DNA from 2 places in the Pseudomonas sp. X10 genome. Region 2 is predicted to be linked to the other one. Evidence: riboswitches for the same ligand, from Rfam matches in the RefSeq annotation. Region 2 holds a riboswitch; the other holds the start of a gene.

Region 1 (4,413 bases), 2.0 Mb from region 2:
TGACGTTCACCTGGGTCGAGCCCTTGTACAGCGGCTGGCCCAGCACGAAGAGGAACTCGAAGGCCTTGTCGCGCACCAGGGCCCGGGTGTCGATCAGTTCCAGGTTGTAGATGCCGCGCTTGGCGAGCATGAACTGGTTGACCGGGAACTCTTCACCCGTCGGGTTGGGGTACACCTCCGACGCCCAGGTGTCGCCGCCGAAGGCAACGATCCCCTGGTCGGCCAGCCACTGGGCGGCAGGCAGATCGATGCCCGGCTCGGTGGCGAGGAACTGCTGGTTGTCCTTGCCGATCAGCTCCAGCCAGCCGGTGTTGAACAACACCACATCGCCCTTGCGCAGGGTGATGCCTTGCTTCTTCAGCACCGCCTTGACGTCGTCGACGGTAAACGAAGTACCGCCGGGCACGATGGCCTTGCCGTAATGGACGGTCATGTCCAGCACCACGCCGCGGGTGACCATCGGCGGCACCTTCTCGACGCCCAGCTTGGTGACGCCTTCGACCGTGACGAAGTCGGCGGCTTTGTTGCCGTTGTAGTAGACGTTGTCGATGCCGATATGGCCGATGCCGTTGAGCTGGGTGCCGACGCCGGTCCAGCCGTTGACCAGTTCATCGTTGAAGCTGAACTTGTTCACTCCCAGGGTCTGCCCGGCCTGTTCGCCGGGCTGGATGTTGTAGAGGTGGAAGCTGCGGTGACGGAAGGCCGGCAGGTCCCTGCTCACTGGCACGCCCAGGGAGTAGGTTTTGCCGGTAGTGACCAGGCCGATGGCCTTCTTCACGACCTCGGGGGTGAGCAGATTGGCAGCACCGATCTCGTCGTCCGGGCCATAGGGGGCTGGGTACCAGTCGGCGGCCAGGGCAGTGTGGGCGGTGGCCGTCAACGCGGCGGCGAGCAGCAGGGGCTTGAAGCGTTTCATAGGGTTCTTTCCTTGGGCAGATCAGTGGGCCGTACCGGCCAACGTGGGGTAGTCGGTCAGGCCCTTGGCGTCGCCGCGTTGCAGCGGTTGGCGCAGAGGCTCGCAAAGGCACTGAGGGTGAGGGCAAACGAGGCAAGCGGAAGGGGCATGGGAATCACCTGTCGAAATGGATGGGTGGATTCTCGGCATGCACGGCCAGCGGAAAAAGCGGCCTTGGGGACAATGACTTTTGACTCAGGGGCAAGAACCGATGGCAGATGAAGTCTTGCCTGACGTATGCGGCTCGGGGTGGGCTTGCAGGAGGGCCGGGCTGGCACGACCTAGGACGGCGGCCCGGGATACTTTAGTGGCGCCAGCGCCGACGCCTCGCGGGCAAGCCCGCTCCTACAGGGCTTGCATACCTTGATACCTGCAATCGACAGTGTCGTTTGGCCTTACACCTTGCCTGGTTGCGTGCGCTGCGCCATCCGGCACCTTGGCCAGTGCCTGCCAGGCGGCTGCCGGCGGTCTCGCCCAAGGTGATGCCGAGGTTGAAGGCGGAGATGTTCAGGCCCGAGGCGAAATCCACGGCCCTGGGTGTGTAGCGCTCGGCGGTGTCGAGCATGCCGGCCTGGAAGCCCGGGGTCATACCAAAGGCCAGCACGCCCCAGACGAACAACAGCACCACCATCGCCACCGGCGAAGACAGGGACAGGCCCAAGAGCACCAGGGTCGCCGCCAGCAATACGAACAGCAGACGCAGGGCGCGCTGCCAACCGAGGCGGTCGGCCAGGCGTCCGCCGGCCAAGTTGCCGATCAGCGTGGCGACGCCGAACACCACCAGTAGGCTGCTGGCGGTAGCCGAGGAGAAGCCGGTGATGTCGGTGAGGATCGGGGTGAGGAAGGTGAAGGCTGCAAAGCTGGCGCCAAAGCCGAGGATGGTCATCAGCATCATCGACCAGATCGCCGGCTGCCCAAGGGCAGCCAGTTGGGTGCGCAGGCATTGCCCGGCTGGCCAACTTTCATGTTGGTGCGGATATCCAGGCGGGGCGCCTGGTGCCGTTGCTGGAGGATTTCGACAGTGGCGAGCAAGACACCCTGCACGCGGTGTTCATCGGGCCGGGCCGGCAGTTGCCGCAGCGGGTGAGGGTGTTCATCGATTTTCTCGTGGAGCGGCTGGACGTACGGTATTTCAACTGATCGGACCCAAGACGCGACATGGGGGCGGCGGTGGTGACAATACCCTGCACCTGCTGTATACATGAGCACCACCAAGGGGAGCCCGGCAACGGGCTGAGAAACCGCTGGCAGCTGCAGCGCGGTGACCCTTCGAACCTGATCCGGATCATGCCGGCGAAGGGATGGGATTTCGGACCTGCCTTTTTGCCGGCCTCACTGCGAGGCCGCTCCATGCCCCAGGCAACGGTCTCGCTGTCACCTCACAGAGGACAGCACCATGACCGAACGCTTCACTGAAACCCTGCGCCGCCAGAGCGAGCCAACCTGGTCGGCCGCTGTTGGGCACCGCTTTGTCAGCCAGTTGTTCGACGGCAGCGTGCCGGACCCTGTCATGGTCCGCTACCTGGTGCAGGACCATCGTTTTCTCGACAGCTTCCTAACCCTCCTGGGCGCCGCCATCGCCACGGCGGACACCTTCGAGGCACGTCTGCGCTTCGGGCGTTTCGCAGGGATGATCTCGGGCGAGGAGAACACCTATTTCCTGCGCGCCTTCGAGGCTCTGGGCGTCAGCGAGGCGCAGCGCAGCGAGCCGCAGGACACGGTGCCCACCGCCGGCTTCAAGGCGATCATGCGCGAGGCAGCGGCCACCCGCTCGTATGCCGCTGCGTTGGCCGTGCTCAATGTCGCCGAAGGCTTGTACCTGGACTGGGCGCTCAAGGCGCCGCAGCCATTGCCGGAGAACTTCGTTTACGCCGAGTGGATCACCTTGCACGACAACCCGGCATTCCGTGACTTCGTGGCCTTCCTGCAGGCGGAACTGGATCGGGTCGGGCCGAAGGAGGTTGCGATCAGCACCGATTTCTTCCTGCGCACGGTGGCACTGGAGCTTGAGTTCTTCGATGCCGTCTACGACGAGGAGGTATGAGCATGGACATCTTCGAGCGTCTCAAGGCTGCAGCGGCGCCGCAATGGAACAGTTATGTCGACCACGCCTTCGTGCGCCAGATGGGCGAAGGCACCTTGGGCGAGAGTGCCTTCCGTACCTACCTGGTGCAGGACTACCTGTTCCTGATCCAGTTCGCCCGGGCCTGGGCACTGGCGGCCTACAAGAGCCGGCGCCCCTCGGATATCCGCGCGGCACAGGCGGGCCTGGCGGCGATCCTCGACGAGACCGACCTGCACCTGCGTTTGTGCGCCCGCTGGGGCTTGTCGCAGGCGGATATCGAGGCGGCACCGGAGCATCAGGCGACGGTGGCCTATACCCGTTTCGTGCTCGATTGCGGCGCTGCGGGCGACCTGCTCGACCTGCACGTAGCCCTTGCGCCGTGCGTGATCGGCTATGCGGAAATTGGCCGCAAGCTGTCGACCGGTATCGCTGACCTAGCGGCGCACCCTTACCGCGAGTGGATTGGCGAATATGCCGGAGAGGCTTACCAGGGCGTCGCAGACGCGGCGCGCAAGCACCTGGACGAATTGGCGGCGCGCAGCATGACCGAGCAGCGCTTTGTCGAACTGGCGGCGATCTTTGCCCAGGCCTCGAAACTGGAGGCCGACTTCTGGCAAATGGGCCTGGATGGTGCGAACTAGGCACGCCATGTCGCCCTGGCCCTACGGTCGACGCTGCAGGGGGTAGGCGCCAGCGTCATCAGCTGGCGATGCGTCGGCATCAGCGCATGCGGCCCATCGTCAGTTGACTGCGCAGATCATCAAGGCGCCTCTCCATTGCCCTGGCGTGCGCCATGCCCCGTATCCGGGCCTTCCTGCAACGCCTCGATGAACACCGCCTCGGCCCGGCTCATGCGCTGATCCCGGTTCCACAACAGGTGGATGTCCACATCGGCGATCCCTTCATGCGGCGGCAGCCGCCAGAGCAAGCCTGCTTCCACATCGGCCGCCACCACATGCTCGGGCAGGCAGCCGATGCCGAAGCCGGCGATCACCAGCCGGCGCACTTCCTCCAGGCTTGGCGACGACGCGACGATGCGTCCGCTGAAGCCTTGCTGGTCGCGGAAGATGGTCAGCGGCGAGAGCATGCCGCCGATCTGGTCGCTGGTGAAGCTGACGAAGTTTTCACGTTGCAGGTCGCCCCCGGCGATATCGCTCTTGCCGAACAGGCCGTGGTGCTTGCCGCAGAAGAAGGCGTAGCGCTGACGCAGGAACAGGCGCTGCTCCAGACGTGGCTGGGGCTGGCGGTTGAGGCTCAGGCCGAGGGTGGCGGTTTTTTCCTGCAGGGCGCTGACGATGTCGGAGCTGCGCATCACATCGATCTCCAGATCGACCCGCGGGTGCTGGCGGTGAAAGCTGGCGAGAAAGTCATCGAAGCGCTCGGAGCAGATGCG
Region 2 (4,413 bases):
AACCACAGGACGAACAGGTCACGGGCGCCAAACAGGCGTTGGCTGGCGGGGACCGGATGATTTGGGGAGAAATGACTGGGTGTGGTCACGGTGCAGTGCTCGACAGGATTATTGGGGAAACCCTATCGCGGGCAAGCCCGCCCCTACAGGTTCACTGGGCCTGTAGAAGCGGGCTTGCCCGCGATGCGGCCATTGGCCTCTGGATCAAACCTTCTGGTACAACTGGCTGCCTTCCTGGCGGAACCGCTCGGCCTGCTCACGCATGCCATCCTCGACCGCCACGTCCACCGCCGCGATGCGCTGGTTGGCGGCGTACTCACGCACTTCCTGGGTGATCTTCATCGAGCAGAACTTCGGCCCGCACATGGAGCAGAAGTGCGCGACCTTGGCCGACTCCTTGGGCAGGGTCTCGTCGTGGAAGGCCCGCGCGGTGTCCGGATCCAGGCCGAGGTTGAACTGGTCTTCCCAGCGGAACTCGAAACGCGCCTTGGACAACGCGTTGTCACGGATCTGCGCGCCAGGATGGCCTTTGGCGAGGTCGGCGGCATGGGCGGCAATCTTGTAGGTGATGATGCCGGTCTTGACGTCGTCCTTGTTCGGCAGGCCAAGGTGCTCCTTCGGCGTCACATAGCAAAGCATGGCGCAACCGAACCAGCCGATCATCGCCGCACCGATCCCGGAGGTAATGTGGTCGTAGCCTGGAGCGATGTCGGTGGTCAGCGGGCCGAGGGTATAGAACGGCGCCTCGTCGCAGCACTCCAGCTGCTTGTCCATGTTCTCCTTGATCAATTGCATCGGCACGTGGCCCGGGCCTTCGATCATGCACTGCACATCATGCTTCCAGGCGATCTTGGTCAACTCGCCAAGGGTTTCCAGCTCACCGAACTGCGCCTCGTCATTCGCGTCGGCGATCGAGCCGGGACGCAGGCCATCGCCCAGCGAGAAGCTGACGTCGTAGGCCTTCATGATTTCGCAGATTTCCTCGAAGTGGGTATAGAGGAAGTTCTCCTTGTGATGCGCAAGACACCACTTGGCCATGATCGAGCCGCCACGGCTGACGATGCCGGTGACCCGCTTGGCGGTCAGCGGCACGTAGCGCAGCAGCACCCCGGCGTGGATAGTGAAGTAGTCCACACCCTGCTCGGCCTGTTCGATCAGGGTGTCGCGGAACAGCTCCCAGGTCAGGTCCTCGGCAACGCCACCAACCTTCTCCAGGGCCTGGTAGATCGGCACGGTGCCGATCGGTACCGGCGAGTTGCGGATGATCCACTCGCGGGTCTCGTGGATGTGCTTGCCAGTGGACAGGTCCATGACCGTGTCCGAGCCCCAGCGGATACCCCAGGTCAGCTTGGCCACCTCTTCCTCGATGGAGGAACCCAAGGCGCTGTTGCCGATGTTGCCGTTGATCTTCACTAGGAAGTTGCGGCCGATGATCATCGGCTCAAGCTCGGTGTGGTTGATGTTCGCCGGGATGATCGCGCGGCCGCGGGCGATTTCCTCGCGGACGAACTCGGGGGTAATTTCCTTCGGGATGCTGGCGCCGAAACTGTGGCCTGGGTGCTGCTGGTCAAGCAAGCCGGCGGCGCGGGCTTCCTGCAGCTTCATGTTCTCGCGGATGGCGACGTATTCCATCTCAGCGGTGATGATGCCCTTGCGCGCATAGTGCATCTGGCTGACGTTGGCACCGGTCTTGGCCCGGCGCGGGTTACGTACGTGGGCGAAGCGCAGCTTGGTCAGCTCGGCGTCGTTCAGCCGCTGCTGGCCGAAGTTCGAGCTCAGGCCGGCCAGGCGTTCGGTGTCGCCGCGGGCGTCGATCCAGGCCGAGCGCACATCGCCCAGGCCTTTACGCACGTCGATGATGACCTCAGGGTCGGTGTAAGGGCCGGAAGTGTCGTAAACCAGCACAGGGGCATTGGCTTCACCGCCGAAGTCGGTGGGAGTGTCGTCCAGGCTGATCTCGCGCATCGGCACACGGATGTCAGGGCGCGAACCTTCGACATAAACCTTGCGCGAACGGGTGAAGGGTTGCACGGACTGCTGGTCGACCTGGGCGGACTCGCTCAGGTTGATCGTTTTTTCTTGTTTACTCATCACAGGCTCTCCAGACGGCTTCCTAGCAGTGGAATGTCGGGGGAGAACCTGAAAGACGCGGACACACCAGTGATGGTGCAGTGCCGGATACGCGGTGTGCCTTGAGCTTGCGAGCTGTTCGACATTCCCGGACCTGGCACAAGAGACTCGCCGGGAAAGCGAGAAATCTTGTTCCCTACGCAGGCGCTAACCTGATCAGGTTCAACGGGATCCGGAACTTTCCGATCTCAGCCTTTGCTTCAAGGCACCCCGACAAGAACGCGCCCAGTCTAGACTGGAGTGGTCATCAAAGCCAAGCGTGCAAGCACAGGGATGATGAATGGCGCAAAGGGTGGATTGTTGCCGGGTGCCGGCACCACTACACTGCCTGTCGCGCGATACTCATCAGTTCAGAAATTCTCTTACTCGTTCAAGGATTGCCTATGCTGCGCAAACTCTCACTGGCCATTGCCGTGTCTTGTGCTTCCAATGGAGTGGCCTGGGCAGTGGATGTGCCCACGACAGTGAAGACCGACCTGGTCAGCGTCTATCAGGAAGCGGTCGGCAACAACGCCGACCTGGCCGCAGCCCGCGCCGATTACGGCGCACGCCGCGAAGTCGTCCCGCAAGCCCGCGCAGGTCTGCTGCCGAATCTGTCGGCCGGCGCCGAGATGATGAACACTCGCACCAAGCTCGATGAACCGTCGATCACCTCCAACCGCAGCGGCAGTGCCTGGAGCGCCACCCTGTCCCAGCCGATCTTCCGCGCCGACCGCTGGTTCCAGTTGCAAGCGGCCGAAGCGGTCAACGAGCAAGCGGCCCTTGAACTGTCGGCGACCGAGCAGAACCTGATCCTGCAGAGCGCCGAGAGCTACTTCGCAGTGCTCCGCGCCCAGGACAATCTGGCCTCGACCAAGGCCGAAGAAGCGGCCTTCAAGCGCCAGCTCGACCAATCCAACGAACGCTTCGATGTCGGCCTCTCGGACAAGACCGACGTACTGCAGTCACAGGCCAGCTACGACACCGCCCGCGCCAACCGGATCATCGCCGAGCGCCAGGTGCAGGATGCCTTCGAAGCGCTGGTGACACTGACCAACCGCGAGTACGGCTCGCTGCAAGGCGTAGTTCACACCTTGCCCGTGCAGGTGCCGACGCCCAACGACGCCAAGGCCTGGGTCGAGACCGCCGCACGCCAGAACCTCAACCTGCTGGCCACCAACCACGCTGTCACTGCAGCCGAGGAGACCCTGCGCCAACGCAAGGCCGGCCACGCCCCGACCCTCGATGCAGTGGCCCGCTACCAGCGGGGCGACAATGACAACCTTGGCTTCACCAACCCCGCGCCGCAGCCCGGCGTACGCTACAGTGGCGATGTGGAGCAGACCAGTATCGGCCTGCAGTTGAACATCCCGATCTACAGCGGCGGCCTGACCAGCTCCCAGGTCCGCGAGGCCTACCAGCGCCTGAACCAGACCGAGCAACAGCGCGAAAGCCTACGCCGCCAGGTGGTGGAAAACACCCGTAACCTGCACCGCGCGGTGAACACCGATGTAGAGCAAGTGCAGGCGCGCAAACAGTCGATCATTTCCAACCAGAGTGCCTTGGAAGCCACCGAGATCGGCTACCAGGTCGGCACCCGCAACATCGTCGACGTGCTGGATGCACAGCGCCAGCTGTACACCTCGGTTCGCGACTACAACAACAGCCGCTACGACTACATCCTCGACAACCTGCGCCTGAAGCAAGCTGCCGGCACCCTGAGCCCCCAGGACCTGCAGGATCTGGGTCGCTACCTGAAGGCCGACTACAACCCGGACAAGGACTTCCTGCCACCGGACCTGGCGGAAGCGGCGGCGAAGAACTTCGAGCGGCGGCCGTGAAGGACCGCCAATCACTCACCTGAGGCGTGTGATCGCCGCTCTACCGGTACGCCGATTCGGCGCCAGACTGGTCCGTGATGGGCCAGTGCAGGCAGCAAGTCAGCAAGGCGAGGGCGTTGCCCTCGACCGCTGGCTCCTACTCGCTCTAGATCAAGCGCCCCAGCCCATCCAGCAAGCGCTGCAACGCCCCCTGGTTGGCCTGCATCACCGCCCTGCCCGCCTCCCCCATGCGCTGGGCATCCTGGGGCAGTTCGATCAACCGGCGCACCGCCGTGGCCAGGCCTTCGGCATCGTCGACCTCCTGTAAGGCGCCCGCCTCGCGCAGCATCGCAGCGATCTCCAGGAAGTTGAACAGGTGCGGCCCACTGATCACCGGCAATGACAAGGCCGCCGGCTCCAGCAGGTTGTGCCCGCCGTTGGGCACCAGGCTGCCACCGACGAAGGCAATGTCGGCCAGCGCATA

Evidence for each region. Region 2 has a riboswitch for thiamine pyrophosphate ahead of thiC (phosphomethylpyrimidine synthase ThiC). Riboswitches for the same ligand answer to the same signal wherever they lie in the genome.
Region 1: linked by a shared signal. The riboswitch ahead of ACYU03_RS14605 (TenA family protein) and the one ahead of thiC (phosphomethylpyrimidine synthase ThiC) in region 2 are both predicted to bind thiamine pyrophosphate.

Annotation. Positions count from the first base shown of each region.
Region 1 is NZ_CM142677.1:3,203,814-3,208,226, reverse strand. It holds gene ACYU03_RS14620 (cyclase family protein) at 1-916, opposite strand, end outside; gene ACYU03_RS14615 (MFS transporter) at 1,260-1,895, opposite strand; gene ACYU03_RS14610 (hypothetical protein) at 1,952-2,095, shown strand; TPP riboswitch at 2,160-2,274, shown strand; gene ACYU03_RS14605 (TenA family protein) at 2,352-2,999, shown strand; gene tenA (thiaminase II) at 2,996-3,661, shown strand; gene ACYU03_RS14595 (LysR family transcriptional regulator) at 3,781-4,413, opposite strand, start outside.
Region 2 is NZ_CM142677.1:5,183,907-5,188,319, forward strand. It holds gene cytX (putative hydroxymethylpyrimidine transporter CytX) at 1-89, opposite strand, end outside; gene thiC (phosphomethylpyrimidine synthase ThiC) at 205-2,091, opposite strand; TPP riboswitch at 2,247-2,353, opposite strand; gene ACYU03_RS23610 (TolC family outer membrane protein) at 2,514-3,950, shown strand; gene waaA (lipid IV(A) 3-deoxy-D-manno-octulosonic acid transferase) at 4,096-4,413, opposite strand, start outside.